DNA from 3 places in the Lactococcus sp. LG606 genome. Region 1 is predicted to be linked to each of the others. Evidence: riboswitches for the same ligand, from Rfam matches in the RefSeq annotation. Region 1 holds a riboswitch; each other region holds the start of a gene.

Region 1 (5,997 bases):
AAGGGTACAGCTGAATTGCGGCTATCAAGCTCCACAATATAATCTTTATTTTCAGTCATGTCAGCCAAAAGCGGTTGAATCAAACTCCAATCCCCAAACAAAGTATTGCTGATTTTGATGATTTCTTTTGATATTTGACCTGTCAATTGACCTTCAAAAGTTACTTTAACTGTTGTTTTTTTCTCAGCATTTCCAATATATTGAATAATTTCTTGAGCCGAAATTTTTTGTACTTCCATAAATCTCCTTCTTGTGAGTAATCCTATAAAAACTAAGTTTTTTAAGGAATATCCAAAATTTATTTTATTGTTTCTCTTCTATAAAAATAGGACTTAATTCACTCCGTCTTTTCCAAAAAGAACTTCCTCCATTGAATACATCCCACTTTCTTGATGAATAAGCCAATTCATCCCTGTGATCGCCCCTTTTACAAAAATCATTTTCGAAAGAGCTTCATGCTTAATCGTAAGAAGTTCGTCCCTTCCTGCAAATATTACTTCATGTTCACCAACGATTGTCCCCCCTCGAACAGCATGTACTCCAATCTCTTTCTTCTCACGTGGCTTTATACCTGAACGTCCATGAACAACTTTATAGTCCAATGTTTCATTGATACTGTCAAGCAACATCTTTGCCGTACCAGATGGTGCATCTATTTTTTTATTATGATGTTTTTCAATGATTTCAATATCAAAACTGTCCGATAAAATATAGGTCATTTCTTTGACTAAACGATTCATCAAGATAACTCCAATACTAAAATTGCCACTAAATAATACAGGCATTTTTTCAGAAAGGTGATCAATTGTTACCTTTTGTATGTCGTCAAAGCCTGTTGTGGCAATAACTGTGGCTGTTGGATGCTTTTCTAGATATTTAGCAAGATTATTGAGATTCTCAGGGTGTGAAAAATCAATGATCACATCGAATTTTTCTTCTGGAATATCCTTTGTTAAGGATACGACTGTTAATTCATGCTCTTTTTCTAGCTCTGCCGCAAGCAGCCCGCCCATTGTACCTGTTCCAATTTGTAAAACTTTCATTATAAAATCTCCAATTCTTTAAGAAGTTGAATTTTTGCCGTTTCGGATGGCTCGTCAAGTGGCAACCGAACAGAACCGACATTATAACCGAGTTGATTCATCACAAATTTGACCGGAATTGGATTTGCTTCTATAAATAAGCTGTCAATCAAGTTCAAATATTTTTGTTGCAGACTCAAAGAATGAGCTGGGTTGGTCGCAAAAGTTTCGATTAACTCCTTAACTACATCTGGCATGAAGTTAGCCCAAACACTGATTACACCCGAAGCGCCTAAACTCAGGCATGGGACTATCATATCGTCATTACCACTATATAATGCAAAATTATTAGAAAGATAGCGGCTAATTTTTTCCACATAGGCAATATCGCCTGATGCTTCTTTTAAGCCTGTAATATTCGGGTGTTTCGCCAATACTTCTACGGCTTCAACAGAAAGATTCACTCCTGTTCTACCTGGTGCATTGTACATGATAATCGGAATATCGACAGACTCCGCAATCTTAGTGAAATGCTTTAACATCCCTGTTTCATTAGTTTTATTATAATAAGGGGTAATCACAAGCAAACTATCCGCACCTAACTTTTCAAATGCTTGAGCAAATTCCACTGCTTGTGCTGTGTTATTACTTCCTGCTCCAACATTGATATGAACACGTCCAGCAACCTGTTTAACTACAAACTCAACGATTGCTTTTTTCTCCTCAAAACTAATCGTCGGTGCTTCTCCTGTTGTGCCTAAAATAGAAATAGCCGCACTTCCATGGCTAATCTGAAATTCAATCAGCTCAGCTAATTTCTCAAAATTTATAGAATTATCATCATTAAAGGGCGTGATGAGCGCCACAATTGAACCTTTAAGCATTATTTTCTCCTGTAGATTTATTTCAGAAACCTTTGACGAGTGTTGCAATAGAAGAAAAGGAAACTACTCATCGTATAATTTTCTTTCTCTTGAAAAACATCTCCTCTTCGCCTTGTTCTTATTCCACTCCTTTAATTTGTATCCAAATATTATTTATGATTTTATCAGTGGTTAGAAGTAAAAGCTGTTACAAGCATTCACCAGCTAATTCTCGGTTAGATTTCAAACTCAAAGTCATCCAATGTTGCAAAATAGTCTTCAGGTCGCTCTGCCCGTCGAATCATACGTGTGCTCCCATCTTTCTGAAGCAATAATTCGGCACTTCGTAATTTTGCATTATACTGATATCCCATCGAAAAACCATGCGCACCTGTGTCATGAATGACTAATAGGTCTCCCTCATCAATCACAGGAAGTTCGCGCTGCCTGGCAAATTTATCATTGTTTTCACATAATGAACCTGTCACGTCAACAATTTCTTTCACTTTATCTTCCTCCTTTCCTATAACAGTAATATGATGATAAGCATCATAAAATGCTGGTCTCATCAGATTAACTGCGCTCGCATCCACACCAATATACGTCCGATAGGTTTGCTTTCTATGCAAGACACGTGTGACCAGTAAGCCATGAGGCGCCAACATAAAGCGTCCCAGTTCCGTATAAATTTTGACTTCTCCTAGGCCATTGGCAGTTAGAACTTCATCATAAACACGATGTACTCCTTCGCCAATGACAGCAATATCGTTAGGAGCTTCATCCGGACGATAATTAACGCCGATACCACCAGAAAGATTTATAAAATCAAGAGAAACGCCTGTTTTTTCACGAATTTCAAGTGCTAATTCAAATAATTGCTGTGCTAATTTTGGATAATATTCATTTGTCACAGTATTTGAAGCCAAAAAGCTATGCATTCCAAATTTCTTCACACCCAACTTTTGCAAATCTCTAATTCCCTGAATTAGTTGGGCTTTTGTCATTCCAAATTTTGATTCTTCAGGATTATCCATAATTTTGGTACCCATTGTAAAAACTCCACCAGGGTTATAGCGTAAGCTCATTGTTTCGGGAAATTCAAATCCTGCCAATGTGGATAAAAATTCAATATGGTTGTATGCATCAATATTAATCGTAGCCCCTAGCTTTTTGGCTAATAAAAATTCTTCAGCTGGAGTGTCATTTGATGAAAACATAATTTCAGACTTATCAAAACCACATTTATTTGCCAGTATAAGTTCAACATAGCTCGCGCAATCAGCTCCACAGCCTTCTTCTTGCAAAATTTTCAAAATTGCAGGCGTTGGTGTAGCTTTCACCGCAAAGAATTCTTTGAAACCTTTATTCCAAGAAAATGCTGTGTTTAGCGCCCTTGCTTTTTCACGAATTCCGTGCTCGTCATATAAATGAAATGGTGTCGGAAATTCTGCAGTAATTTTATCTAATTGATCTTTAGTAATAAATGGTACTTTCATTTCATGCTCCTGTGGACTTGCTATGCAAATCTTTATCTGAAGATTTCGGTAGTTTCAATGCTATGGAGGCTTGTCAAAAATTGCAACTGAAAGAAGGAAGATTTTACTTTTAGTCTACCAAATGATATTTTTTCCCATCTCAATCTTTAACTCTGTCTCCAGTGCCCTTCGACCACTGATATAATGAGTTTCGATGTAAGAAGCAGAGTTTTTCTTATTCGTTGACTCGCTAAAACATTATTCTATCGTTGTCGCGCTTCAACCTACAAACTCACATCGTATAAAAACAAAAGGCACTTGTAAGTACAAGCGCCTTTTATGTCGTCATGAAAATAGAGTTAAAAAAGAATTCTATATTATTCGGTTCGATCACTTAGCGCCAGACTTATTCAAGTCCGAGTGGTATAGGTGTTTCCTATACCCCCACGCTAGCCAGATGCCTCTGTTGCTAACGTTCGGCAATGATTACCTTTCGTACACGGTCGTCGGATGCCTCCTCTCGTGTAGTACTCATTTGCATTGCTACCTCTAATTTATTTTTCACAATTATAATATTTTCAGTATTGTTTGTCAATTGAAAACTTTTCAAATTTTTGGTATTGACTTATTTTTTTCTTTAAAACTGCTTTAAATCAAGGTTTACAAGGTGTATTTTTTCTCTGAACTTCTGAACCTCCAAAATATTTTGCAACATTGTTTTGTGAATTTTTAAAATAAAATGCTATAATACAAATTTAAAACGACGAATATACGGAGTTTTTGCTTGAAGCCAACTTTAACTATTGACCTGCGGAGGTGCTATGTATGGATTTATCAAATAAATTTAACACTAATCTTGGAAAAATTGAAATTTCTAAAATTCGTGAATTTGATCAGGAAATCTCCAAAATACCGAATGTTTTGAAATTAACACTTGGTGAACCAGATTTTCCGACACCTGAACATATCAAAAAAGCTGCAATTGATGCGATTGATGCCGATGAAAGTCATTATACTGGCATGCGTGGCCTGATTGAACTCCGTCATGCAGCCAGTCAATTTGTAGCTGAAAAATACAATTTGCATTACGATGCTGAAACAGAAATTTTGACCACAGTTGGTGTCACAGAGGCGATTGCTACTTGTCTCCTTTCAATTATTGAACCTGGCGATAAAGTTCTAATCCCAGCACCTGCTTACCCAGGTTATGCGCCTGTAGTAAGCTTAGCTGGCGGTCAATTGGTCGAGATTGATACCACAACTGATAAATTTGTCTTAACTCCTGAAAAACTTGAACAAGTATTGAACGAAACCGAGAATATCAAGGCTATCATCCTTAATTATCCTTCAAATCCAACGGGCATAACTTACACTCATGCCCAACTTAAAACACTTGCTGAAATCATCAAAAAACATGAAATTTTTGTCCTTTCTGACGAAGTTTATTCTGAAATTAACTATAGCCAACATGTACATACTTCTATTTCGACCTTTTTACGTGATCAAACTTTTGTACTTAATGGCCTTTCAAAATCACATGCGATGACGGGTTGGCGAATGGGGCTGATTTTTGCAGAAAAATACTTGATTGATCAGCTTGTAAAAACACACCAATATCTGGTTACTTCTGCCTCAACACAATCGCAATGGGCAGCAGTTGAAGCTCTGAGTAAAGGAAAAAATGATGCTGAGCTAATGAAAGTCGAATACCTCAAACGGCGGAATTACATTATTGAGAAAATGACTGAACTTGGCTTTGAAATTATCAAGCCAGACGGGGCTTTCTATATTTTTGCCAAAATTCCAGCAGAATATAACAGCAATTCTTTTGAATTTTTATATGATTTTGCAAAGAAAAAACATGTAGCATTCATTCCAGGATCAGCCTTTGGTCAATATGGTGAAGGTTATGTCCGTTTGTCCTATGCAGCTTCAATGGAAGTGATTGAGATTGCTATGGAGAGATTGAAAGAATATCTTTCGGAATAACTTACTATTATGCTTGTGCTATACTCAGAGTTTATCTTTGCTTTAATGTAAATCTTCTCAAAAAAGACGAGAAAAATCTCGTCTTTTTTGTTATGTATTCATTCTTGTTATTAATTAACGAAAATAGGTTTGGCTTGTAAAAAAGAGATTGTTTTAATGTGTAAATCCATATACTTTATTTTTAGGATTATTATGGTATTTAAGATGTGCCTTATTCAAAAATTCAATAGCTTCTTGCATATCTTGCACGTAATTGTATGCCATATTCATTCCAAAATCCGCTCGAATTACTATCCGTTGTATAATATTATCCTCTAAGTTTTTTGGTAAAGGATAGGCTGGCACTTGCCATCCTTTCATTAATAAACGATCGGCTAAGTCGTATAAATCCCAGTCACAATTTCTGTCTTCTCTTAATTTATAGCATACAATTGGAAGTTGTGAACCATCATTTACAATTTCAAATAAACCTGTTTTTTCAATTGATTTTGCTAAATACATCGCTACTTTATGCGTTCTTTCATGTATAGCTTTGTATCCATCAAAACCATAGCGTACAAAATTATAATATTGTCCTATCAGCTGAGCCGCGCTATGAGAAAAGTTAATAGCCATGGTTGGTAATTCTCCTCCAAGATAGCTTACTTT
Region 2 (5,997 bases), 940 kb from region 1:
TCACGCGCGAATTCCATTTCATGTGTAACGATAACCATTGTTAAGCCTGTTTCAGCCAGTCCTTTCATTGTCTGTAAGACTTCGCCTACCATTTCAGGATCAAGCGCTGAAGTCGGCTCGTCAAATAATATCACATCTGGATTCATAGAAATCGCACGAGCAATCGCCACACGTTGTTTTTGTCCGCCGGAGAGTTGTGCAGGTTTGGCATTAGCAAAGCTTGCCATGCCCACTTTTTCCAGATTCTCGAGCGCAATAGTCCGAGCTTCTTCTTGGCTTTTTTTCAATACTGTAACTTGCCCAGCCATAACATTTTCGATAACATTCATATTGTTAAACAAGTTGAAGCTTTGGAAAACCATGCCCAGATGCGTGCGATATTTAGGAATATCGAAGCCTTTTGCTAAAACATTTTCACCTTTATAAATTATTTCCCCACCAGATGGCTTCTCCAATAAATTGATTGAACGAAGTAATGTCGATTTACCACTTCCAGATGAACCAATAATCGAAATAACTTCGCCTTGATTTACCGTTAAGTGAATGTCTTTTAACACTTCATTACTGCCAAATGATTTTTTTAAATGATTGATTTCTAAGATTGCTGTCATTTAAGCGTCCCCCGGTTCTTGTACTTGCATTTGATTTTGGATTGGGACGTAAGCGTCTGGTCCATCCATTTTTCTTTCTACAAAGCGTAGAATACGTGTTACTGTAAATGTTAAGACAAAGTAAATTGCACAGATGACAGCAAAGGTTTGGAAATACATAAAGTTTTGTTGCGCCACTGTTGTCCCTTGGAAAAAGAGCTCAGTTACTGAAATTACAGATAAGACTGATGTATCTTTGATATTAATGACAAATTCATTTCCTGTTGCTGGAAGAATATTTCGCAAGACTTGTGGTAAAACAACCTTGCGCATAGTTTGCCCATGCGTCATTCCGATAGCTTGCGCGGCTTCAAATTGCCCTTGATCCACAGAGAAAATACCGCCACGTACAATCTCCGACATATAAGCACCTGTATTGATGGACACAATAATTAGCGCAGCTAAGGTCCGATCCAAACTCAAGCCAAAAGCTAGAGCTGTTCCATAGTAAAGCACCATTGCTTGAACAATCATTGGTGTACCACGGAAAATTTCAATATAAGCTGAAATAAGCCAGCCAAATACTTTATGTAAAAAGGCTAAAAATTTATTACTAATTTCTGGAATAGTACGATAAACACCAATAAGAAGACCTAAAACCGTACCAATAATCGTACCAATCAAAGAGATGAATAAGGTCATCCCTGTACCATTAAGAAACTGTTTGCCGTTATCTCTTACAATACTGATAATTTGATCATACCAAGCGCCTTGTGTTTTAGCTTCTGGTTGAGCAGCAATCATTTCATCCATCAGTTCTTTTTGGTCTTGAGGTGTAAAACCTGTCAAAAAGCTATTAATTACAGGTAAGTTGGGATCATTTTTACGTAAACCTACTGCGACTGTTGTATCATCAGAGTTTGTGACAAAACCTTTTCCTTCGCCAAATTCAATCATTTTGAAGTCTGGATTTGCTTTCTCTGCTGTCACTCCTTCGGGACGTTCAGCTACATAACCATCGATGGCTCCACTTTGTAAAGCCACACGCATGCTTGAAAAATCTTTCATTGCTGTTTGCTTGTTAACACTTTCAATCTGGTCAATCATGTTATAGTGAAAAGTTCCCAGCTGAGCAGTGATTTTTGCACCAGAGAAGTCTGCTAAACTCGATGCTTGAGCAAAGGGACCGCCACTTTTGACCATCATTACAAGGTTAGATGTGTAATACGGTTCTGAAAAGGCGATTTGTTCTCTACGTTCCGCAGTTGGCGACATTCCTGCAATAATGCCATCGATTTTTCCGGATTTTAGAGCTGGCAGCAAGCCATCCCAACTTGATTTGACGATTACTAATTCTTTATTTAACTTATCAGCAAGTTTTTTTGCAACTTGTACATCGTAACCATTAGCCCATTGACCATCTACACCATCAATAGGGACAGCACCGTTGCTATCATCATATTGTGTCCAGTTAAAAGGGGCATATGCAGCTTCCATTCCGACACGGAACTGTTCTGCACTCACTTTTGAACTACCGATAAATAATACCGTAAACAACGTCGCGACAAGTAAGAATAAGTTTGTTCTTCTCATAATACTCTCTCTTTCATTTTTCCAAATAAAAAGCAACCTTTACACAGAGAGGTTGCTAAACGTTGTACGTGATTCATATTATCAGTAAGTAACGAATAGCACTCCGCAAAACTGCGACAGTTCAGCAAGTATCCCTTGCTGCCCCAACAAACTCACTTGGACGAGTGAATTCATTTCGGCAATGTCTCCTCCGTTTTACTTCAACGCTTGTCCAGCTCAGTAAAACTTCCTATTCATTGCGACCTCTATCATTTTATTTGTATATTGTATTTTAAATCTTAACCTTTTTTTAAACGAATGTCAACAATTTTCTCGAATTATCAAAAAACTCAAGAAATAAGATTAAAAGCCCAATAAGTACTTTTATATAATCACTAGATTTTTTATGTTTATTTAATCTTAGGAATTTTTAAAGTAAATTTCGATCCTTCGCCTACAATGGAAGTCACACTGACATCCCCGTCATAGTTTTCCACTATGCGTTGGATAATAGACAGACCAAGACCTGTTCCACCTATATCTCGATTTCGTGCTTTATCGGCACGGAAAAAGCGCTCAAAGACATGTTTTAAATCTTCTTGACTAATGCCATAGCCACGATCCTCAACTGTTGTAATAATGTATTTGTCATCTTCTTCTAGATGGATTTTCACTTCTTGGCGATCTTTAGGCGAGTATTTTATCGCATTATCAATCAAAATTTTTAAGCCTTGTTCATAATGGTTGGGATAAATATGAGCCAAACTACCCGGCGTCAAGTAATTCTCAACAGTTAAATTTAAATCAGGATGAATAAGGAGAAAGTTTTTCTTAAGAAAATTAGAAACTTCTGTTGGATCACAGATCAGATCTTCATCTTGAAAATCAATGCTTTCAAGACGGGCCAATGCAAGCATCTCCTCTAACATCGTTCTCATCGTGCTAACTTCTTCTATACTGGCCTGTAAAGACTCCTCAAGCACTTCAGGATCATTTTTCCCCCATCGATTCAAGAGATTCAAATGACCATCTAAAACTGCAAGTGGCGTACGTAGCTCGTGACTGACATCAGAAACAAAACGTTTCTGCTGATCAACGTAATCGTTAAGCTTAATCATCATGTCGTTATAAACAGTCGCCAGTTCTTCAATTTCATCGCCTGTTTGAATCACTACAGGTTTGAAATCCGCCTTCAAATTATTGGCACGTGTAGTAATCGCATCGTGCAAACGCTCTAGAGGCTTGATATAGCGACTTGCCATAAAATAACCGACAAACTGAGCAATAAAGAGAGCAATAATTTCTAAGATAATCAGGGCAATCAGCAGCTTTGTTCGCACGCTGTAATAATAACTCATATCATAGAAAGCCTGCACATAGCCAATCAGTTTCCCTGTTTTCTTAGAATGAACGGGTCGTTCAACCAAATAACCAGAATATTCACCAAATGTACGTACAGCATGAGTAGAATCCCCCACATCTTTCCTTAGCGGGAAACCATACGAATTGGTCGAATAAATCAAATTTTCACCGACATCAAAGACATAAAAAGACTTCCTAGAACCAATCATACTTCCAAGTGTTTCTAGCTCATTTTCTTTTCCCTGACTGGATGCTGTGTAGTCTTTGGCATAAGCCAAATAATTCGCAAGATTGTCCTCCGACAGTTTGCTTTCCGATTGGGACAAACTTTGCTCAACATTGTCCAGAGCTTTCATCATGTCCTCTTTTTCAGAATTGATGAAGGTTGTTATGGTCAGTTGATAAACTAATACTGTAAAAATAGTGAAGGTTATAAAACAAAAAATCGTATTTGCAAAGGCCCAACGTAGCATGATGCTTCGCTTACGCTCGGGCAGATTTTCTGCTTTTTTCTTCTTCGAATCAAAAAATTTTACCATGTCGCATTTTTCTATTTCTTTACATCGCCATAAAAGGAATAAATCTAGTGGCAAAGCCACTAGAAATCTTCTTATATATTCCCTATATTATTTGCGGTCACGCATGACATATCCCATACCACGAACCGTTTGAATATAACTTTCGCGGCCTTCCACGTCAATTTTGTTACGCAAATAGCGGATATAAACGTCAACAACGTTTGTTTCTGTACCTTCTTCGTAACCCCATACTTCAGAAACCAAGTATTCGCGTGTTACGACATCACCCACATTTTGCATCAGGGTCAAAAGCAAATCGTATTCACGACGTGTAAGGTCAATAACTTTTTTTCCGCGATGTACAGTGCGGTTTGTTTTATCAATTACCAAATCACGGAATGAAGTATTGTCTGATTTTTCAATCGTGTGGATATGGTCTTCACGACGGAAGAGTGAACGGACACGCGCTAACAATTCTTCAATTGCGAATGGTTTTGTAATATAGTCATCCGCTCCAATATCAAGACCTGCTACACGGTCCATAGTTGAATCACGTGCAGTCATCATAATAATATGTGTATCTTTTTCACGGCGTAAGCGTCGTGCAACTTCAAAGCCATCCAGCTCTGGGAGCATTAAGTCGAGCAAAATCAAATCATAATCTTTTGACATTGCTTCTTCAAGACCTTTACGACCATTGTCTTGAACCGCAGTTTGATATCCTTCGTGTTCAAGCTCAAGTGAAACAAATCTCGCAATGTTTTTATCGTCTTCGATAATCAAAATACGTTTAGATGAATTCATAGTTTAGCCTCATTAATATCTTTTCTTTTTAATTTTATTTCCTCTATAATGAAATTATAATATAATTGTAATTTTGTTGCAAGTGTTTTATGAGATTTTTCTTAATTTTTTTCTTCGGAAAAGAAATCTGCCAATCCTGCAAAAGGTGATTTATTTTCTTTATCTGCTTCTTCTTCTTTTTGTTTCTGATAGTCTGCTTCAGACAAGACAGACCAGTTCTTGCCAGAAGGTAAACTTGTGGCTCCAGCTTTCTCATCTTCTGCTAAAATTTGCAAGGGAATTTCTAAAAGAATATTATCAGCTACCGATTCTGATATACTAATCCAATCTGCTTCCAATGTAAATATTATGTCACTGTCCAGTAAATCTTCATTCTTTTTAAGAAACTCATCTGTGGTGAAGGCTTCATTCACAGCGATTGACATAAGATACTCTACTGGCTTCAAGCTCCGTGATGATGGTAAAGTCAAATCCACTTCAAGTGTATAATCCAAGTAATAGATGCCATCGTCATAGGCGATTTGTCCTTGAACATTTACAGGTTTTGCATCAAGGATTTCTTCTGAGCGTTGCTTAAGTTCTTGCGTTAAATCAAGCGCTTCTTCGAATTTAATTATTTTCTTTTTTGATACTTCTAAAATAGACCATTTCATATTTTATTTTTCCTTTATCTTTATAGTGAGTTTAAAAGAAGGCATATTCACGCATGCCTTTAATTTTATATGTGTATACTATCTGTTTCTATTATATGATATTTTTTTTAATTTTTATAGCCCAATGAACTAAAAGATGTTCAGAATTTGCTTACAGTTGGACTTGATTTACCATAGCAAATTAGAGCGATAATAAAAAAGCGCCGAAGCACTTTTTTATTTTCCATATTTCTTGTTGAAACGAGCGATACGTCCGTCCGCTGCTTGGAATTTTTGACGGCCAGTGTAGAATGGATGTGAGTCAGAAGAGATTTCCACACGAATCAATGGATAAGTGTTTCCGTCTTCCCATTCAACAGTTTCTTTCGAACCTTTAGTTGAACCGCTCAAGAATTTAAAACCAGTAGTTGTATCCAAGAACACAACAGGTTGGTAATTAGGATGGATGTCTTTTTTCATTTTGCAAAATTTCCTTTCTGCCTTGGACTGTTTGCCAGA
Region 3 (5,997 bases), 370 kb from region 1:
TTTGCTTTTAAAGCTATCACAACAAATGATATTCGTCAGCACTTAGCAGAAGTTTTAGCTGATGAGAAGATTGAGTTTGAAGATGCGGCACTTGATGTCATTGCAAAATCTGCCGAGGGAGGAATGCGTGATGCCTTGAGTTTATTGGATCAGGCCTTAAGTTTTTCTGATGGCAAGCTTGCAGAGAAGGATGCTCTTTTAGTGACAGGCTCCATTGCCAATGAAGCGCTTGTCTCTTATGTTGCAGCATTGATCGCTTCAGATGGACCAACTGCACTTGATGCTTTGGAGAAAATCTTTCTTGAAGGTAAAAATATGTTACGTTTTACGGAAGATCTCTTAACTTATTTCCGTGATTTGCTTTTGCGGGAAAATAATGAAATCCCACGACCTCGTCTTTACCAATGGATCAATATTGCGATTGAGTCTCTGAAAATTATTAAAGAAACAACACAGAGTAAAATTGCTGCTGATGTGATGACGATGCGTCTTGTAGATGCAGGTGCTTATTCTTCTGCGGAAGATAAGGAAGTTCCGGAAAGTTTGAACCATGAGCTTCAGGCTTTAAAAGCAGAAGTTGCAGAGCTAAAAGCTAAAGTGGCAGAAACGGGCAGCCAAACGGTGGTATCCACTGTCAGTCAAGAAGTTCAAATTAAGCAGCAAGTGAAAACGAAAACAGTCACCGAAAAGTACACTGTAAATCAAGATTTGGTTTTTAAAGCTTTAAAGGAAGCGACCAACGAAGCTCGTCAAGCAGTTTTTGGTGCATGGCCTGAGATTGTTTCCAGCTTTACCAAACCTTCAGACCGTGCCTTAATCAATAATACTGCCCCCGTGGCAGCCTCAAGCAATTTTGTGGTAGTTACTTTTCCTCATGGTAATTTAGCAAAGCGTGTTACGGAAAATGAAAACCTACAATTAACTTTTGGCAATTTAATGTCATCAATATTGGGATTTTCGCCTGAGATTATTGCTTTAGCAGAGCAAGATTGGCAGGCTGTACGTCAAGAGTATGTCTTAAGCCTTAAAAAAGGGGAGCAGCATGTTACAAAAGATACGGAATCTGAGCCAGAAGAAGAAGAAGTTCTTGTAAGTAAGGCCAAAGAATTTTTTGGTGAAAAAGTGAAGATAATCAACGACTAAAAAAACGCCTTATGGCGTTTTTATATTCGTTTTAATCAATATCACGGCTTAAATCAACTTCTTCAAGCGGAATAAGTTTTGTTTTCTTCACGATTTTGTAAGAGAAATATAAAATCAAGAAGAGAGGTAAAGCAAGGTAGGTTGTAATGATGCTTTGCGCATTCATCGTTACGGTAGTAATTTGCCCGATAACGATAATGATTGAAAGAATAAGAGCGATGATTGGCCCAATAGGGAACCATTTAGCATGGTAGCCTAACTCAGAAAGTTTGTGACCTTGTTTAATAAAAGCACGGCGGAAGCGGAAATGACAGATAGCAATTCCAATCCAAGCCAAGAAACCAGATAAACCGGAAGCAGCGACCAAATAGAAATAAATCTCAGTTCCGAAGATACTTGTTAAGAAGGCCAAAAGACCGATGGCAACAGTCGCTAAAATTGCATAAATTGGTACCCCGTTGCTTGTATTTGTTTTAGCGAAGATTTTCGGTGCATGCCCCTCTTTTGCCATACCAAAAAGCATGCGAGAAGCAGCATATAACCAAGAATTGGCAGATGAAATAACCGAGGTTAAGATGACAGCATTCATAACGGATGCAGCAGCAGCTAAGCCAGCACGTTCAAATACCAAGGTAAATGGAGAAACGGTAATGTCGCTTTGGGTTGCTGCACGGAGAAGACTTGGGTCTTTATAGTAAACCAAGGCACCGATTACGAATATTGAGAGGAAATAGAAAATAATAATCCGCCAAAAGACTTGTTTAATCGCTGAGGGTACATTTTTCTCAGGGTTTTCTGACTCGCCGGCTGCGATACCAACGATTTCTGTACCTTGGAAAGAGAAGCCTGCAATCATGAAGACAGCAATCATACCTCCAATACCCCCGACAAAACCATGATTTCCTCCAGCAGAAAGATTGCGTGCCACATCTGGCTTATAACTCATAACTCCAAAAATTGTTGCGAGACCAATCACGATAAAGGCGATAACAGCGATGACTTTAATTGTCGCCATCCAAAATTCTGCTTCACCATAAGCTTTAGCTGAAATGAGGTTAACCAAGAGGATGAGCGCAATCACAATAGTCGACCATATCCATGTGGGCACATGGGGCAACCAGAACTGCATAATAACACCAACTGTAGCTGCCTCAACCGCTACAGTAATTGCTGAGTTAAACCAATAGTTCCATCCCATAGCGAAGCCGAAAGCTTTATCTACATAACGGTCAGCGAAAGAAGCAAAAGAGCCTGATACTGGAAGATAGGAAGCCATTTCACCTAAAGACGTCATAAGGAAGAAAACCATGAGCCCAATGGCGACATAGGCAACTAACGCGCCTAAAGGTCCAGCTTGAGAAATCGTTGCGCCTGATGCAACAAATAGCCCGGTACCAATAGTTCCTCCTAAGGCAATCATTGTTAAGTGACGATGTTTAAGGCCACGTTTAACTTGCGTGGATGGCGTGGCCTCATTATTTGAAGTATTATCCATTACTTCTCTCCTAAATTTATAAATATTAATACAAAAAGCAATCCCTAGAGATTGCTAAACGTCAGAAAGATCTTTCATCCGAATAGCGCATCATGGTCATAGTTAGACCACGACAGTTTAACAGGTATTTCCCGCTAAACCAAGAAAAGTCGGTGAGCATAACTTTTCTTTCGGCAACCGCTCCTGGGCTAAACTTCTCAGCATGCTCTAGCTCTGCTTAGCTTATTATTGGTTGCGACCTCTATCGTTTATTAAGTATTTATGAATATTTTAGATTAATTTGAGAGGGATGTCAAGGACGAGCCTGCTAGATTTGAATAATTATACACGTTGTTGTTTAAAATTACAGATTTTTTTAATGTTTAGCCATTAAAAATCTAGACATTTGTTTTAGAGATTAAAAAGAGTTATAGTATAAGAAGAGATGATTGCGTTTTCATCTCAATTATATCTGGAGGTGGTTTTCAATGACGTTTACCCCAAAATATGTATCTCCAACTTACGCGGGAGAAAAAATAGTATGCGTAACCCGTAGCCAGGAAGGGGAAATCTCCCACTTATACCAGCGCTTTGATAGCCGTTGCAAGTTGCATTTTATCGTGAAAAAGCTTGGCTATTATCAATCGAAAGAAGGTGAGTATCGCTACATTCCAGCTAATGTGCTTGATGTAGTCGCTTAATAATAAAAAATGATGAGAAATCTTCTGCAGAGGCAGAGGGTTATTTTTTATTTTATAATAGAATAAATAAGATAAATCAACTTGCAAAATGTAGCTAAATTTGATAGAATATATACTTGTGAGTAAAAACTCATAACTTACACAGGCTCCAACCTGTGTCATTAGTCCAAAAGGAGGAAAAATCAATGACAAAATACGAAATTCTTTATATTATTCGTCCAAACATTGAAGAAGAAGCAAAGAAAGCCCTCGTTGAACGTTTCGATAGTATCTTGACTGACAACGGTGCTGCTAATCTTGAGTCTAAAGACTGGGAAACACGCAAACTCGCTTACGAAATTCAAGACTTCCGCGAAGGTATCTACCACATCGTAACTCTTGAAGCTGCTACTGATTCAGAAGCTTTGAGCGAATTTGACCGTCTTGCTAAGATTAACGGCGACATTCTTCGTCACATGATCACTAAAGTAGAAGCTTAATTCTAGTTTAGCTGGACAAATTTAAAGGAGAAGCATCATGATTAATAATGTTGTTTTGGTCGGACGCGTTGTGCGTGACCCTGAACTGCGATACACACCGCAAAATACTGCGGTTGCTACATTTACGATTGCTGTTAACCGTCGTTTTAAAAACGCGCAAGGCGAACGTGAAGCTGATTTCATTAACTGTGTCATCTGGCGCCAATCTGCTGAAAACTTGGCAAATTGGGCTAAAAAAGGTGCCTTGATTGGTGTAACAGGTAGTATTCAAGTGCGAAATTATGAGAACAAAGAAGGTCAACGTGTTTACGTGACTGAAGTATTGGCTGATAACTTCCAAATGCTTGAAAGTCGTGCCGCACGTGAAGGTGGCTCTGGTTCATATTCTGCACCACAGCAACAACAATCACAAAATCGTCCTTTTGCTGGCTCTAACAGCTCAGCAGGAAATTCAACACCTGATTTTGGTCGTGATGCAGATCCATTTGGTGGCTCACCAATGGAAATCTCAGATGATGATCTTCCATTCTAATAAGTAAGGCAGCTGTACAAGGCAGTCTATCTGAGCCCTATTCGTTGAGTATAAAAGCGGTATCCGTATTGACTTTTCTACTCAACAACATCATACAATAATATAAGGAGAAACACACTATGGCTTTTCAAAAACGTGGTGGCTTCAAACGCCGTAAAAAAGTTGACTTTATCGCAGCTAACAAAATCGAAGTTGTTGATTATAAAGACACTGAACTCTTAAAACGTTTTATCTCAGAACGTGGTAAAATCTTGCCACGTCGCGTAACTGGTACTTCAGCTAAAAACCAACGTAAAGTGGTTACAGCTATCAAACGCGCACGTGTTATGGCTCTCTTGCCATTCGTAGCTTCTGACGAAAACTAAGAAATAACTAGGCACCTTCGGGTGTTTTTTTGTTACGTGCTTTGATACAATAAGGAGCGTGAATCTCATTATGAAGAATAAAAAATCTGAATATGGTAAAATAAAGCAATGACATGGATTATAATTTTACTTTTCTGCCTTTTGGCTTATGGTCTTTTCGTTGAACCGCATTTGATGCGTGTGCGACAAGTGAAAATTTCAAACACAGCCGGGCTGAAAGTTGCACACTTTACCGATACACATTTTAATTGGCACACACATCCACGCCGCTTTTTTAAATTTTCAAAACACATAGATAAAACACAACCTGACTTGATCTTGTTCACAGGCGACTTATTTGATAAAGTCGATTGGGCGCAAGCGCATGATGTTGATAAGGTAAAAGAAATTTTAGCAAAACTTGAAGCACCATTAGGAAAATTTGCGATTTTGGGTAATCATGATTTTTCGCATGAAGGGGATGCTAACTATATAAGAACTTTTCTAAAGGAAGCAGGTTTTACTGTACTTACTAACCAATCACTCATGTCAGGGACAGTAGCATTAACCGGACTTGATGATTTACGTGAAGGACAACCAAATTTTAGTATGGTCCCTGAGCAAGGAAAGTTTTCGATTTTAATGATTCATGAGCCGGATACGATTTTACAAGTAGAATTTCCTGAAAAATATGATTTAGTCGTTGCAGGACATAGCCATGGTGGGCAGATTCGTCTTGGCAATTTGCGCTTACGTAATGATGGCTCAAAGGTGTATGATTCTGGTCTATACATATTAGGGAAATATACAAAACTTTTTGTCAATGCCGGTATTGGCTTAACCTTTTTACCAATCAGATTTGGTGTTCCTCCAGAAATCGTCTATTATGAAATTTAAAAAGTCTCCAGAATTTTATCTGGAGACTTTTGTTTAACGTTCTTGTGAAGAGATAATGGTTTCTTTACCATTATTATCAACAGCATGGAAATGCCGAGGCCAAGAATTATTAAAAGGGTATTGGAAATCAACTGTAATGGTTAAAGGATTGTGCGGCTGTGAAAATTTCACAGAAAGCAGTCCCTTTTGGTTGAGTAATTCAAAATTGATAAGGGGCTCAAGCGGGATAACGCCTTTTAGCTGATTGTCAATGATGAACCAAAAACTGTCAATGATTTCACCAGGAATACTAGAGACAGTTCCATAGCTTGCATAGCGTCCTTTTGTTTCAGTAAATGCCATTTTGGTCCTCCTTTATCATTAACTTTCTAGTTTAATTTAAACGGGTTTGGCTGATCACTTCTCGAATATTTTCCAAAGTATCTTC

What was found. A riboswitch is a leader RNA that binds a small molecule or an ion and turns the genes downstream of it on or off. The one in region 1 is predicted to bind lysine.
Region 2: linked by a shared signal. The riboswitch ahead of J0J35_RS00300 (ABC transporter permease subunit) and the one ahead of J0J35_RS06430 (diaminopimelate decarboxylase) in region 1 are both predicted to bind lysine.
Region 3: linked by a shared signal. The riboswitch ahead of J0J35_RS08220 (amino acid permease) and the one ahead of J0J35_RS06430 (diaminopimelate decarboxylase) in region 1 are both predicted to bind lysine.

Annotation. Positions count from the first base shown of each region.
Region 1 covers NZ_CP071301.1:1,294,440-1,300,436, forward strand. The annotation lists gene dapD (2,3,4,5-tetrahydropyridine-2,6-dicarboxylate N-acetyltransferase) at 1-239, opposite strand, end outside; gene dapB (4-hydroxy-tetrahydrodipicolinate reductase) at 333-1,043, opposite strand; gene dapA (4-hydroxy-tetrahydrodipicolinate synthase) at 1,043-1,906, opposite strand; gene J0J35_RS06430 (diaminopimelate decarboxylase) at 2,122-3,381, opposite strand; lysine riboswitch at 3,748-3,920, opposite strand; gene J0J35_RS06440 (pyridoxal phosphate-dependent aminotransferase) at 4,186-5,349, shown strand; gene J0J35_RS06445 (glutamate decarboxylase) at 5,503-5,997, opposite strand, start outside.
Region 2 covers NZ_CP071301.1:49,078-55,074, reverse strand. The annotation lists gene J0J35_RS00305 (amino acid ABC transporter ATP-binding protein) at 1-611, opposite strand, end outside; gene J0J35_RS00300 (ABC transporter permease subunit) at 612-2,183, opposite strand; lysine riboswitch at 2,272-2,439, opposite strand; gene J0J35_RS00295 (HAMP domain-containing histidine kinase) at 2,573-4,063, opposite strand; gene J0J35_RS00290 (response regulator transcription factor) at 4,151-4,846, opposite strand; gene J0J35_RS00285 (DUF177 domain-containing protein) at 4,948-5,499, opposite strand; gene J0J35_RS00280 (type B 50S ribosomal protein L31) at 5,716-5,958, opposite strand.
Region 3 covers NZ_CP071301.1:1,665,225-1,671,221, reverse strand. The annotation lists gene dnaX (DNA polymerase III subunit gamma/tau) at 1-1,143, shown strand, start outside; gene J0J35_RS08220 (amino acid permease) at 1,175-2,638, opposite strand; lysine riboswitch at 2,714-2,890, opposite strand; gene J0J35_RS08215 (hypothetical protein) at 3,106-3,318, shown strand; gene rpsF (30S ribosomal protein S6) at 3,504-3,797, shown strand; gene ssb (single-stranded DNA-binding protein) at 3,835-4,329, shown strand; gene rpsR (30S ribosomal protein S18) at 4,449-4,694, shown strand; gene J0J35_RS08195 (metallophosphoesterase) at 4,803-5,570, shown strand; gene J0J35_RS08190 (DUF960 domain-containing protein) at 5,604-5,912, opposite strand; gene J0J35_RS08185 (MurR/RpiR family transcriptional regulator) at 5,944-5,997, opposite strand, start outside.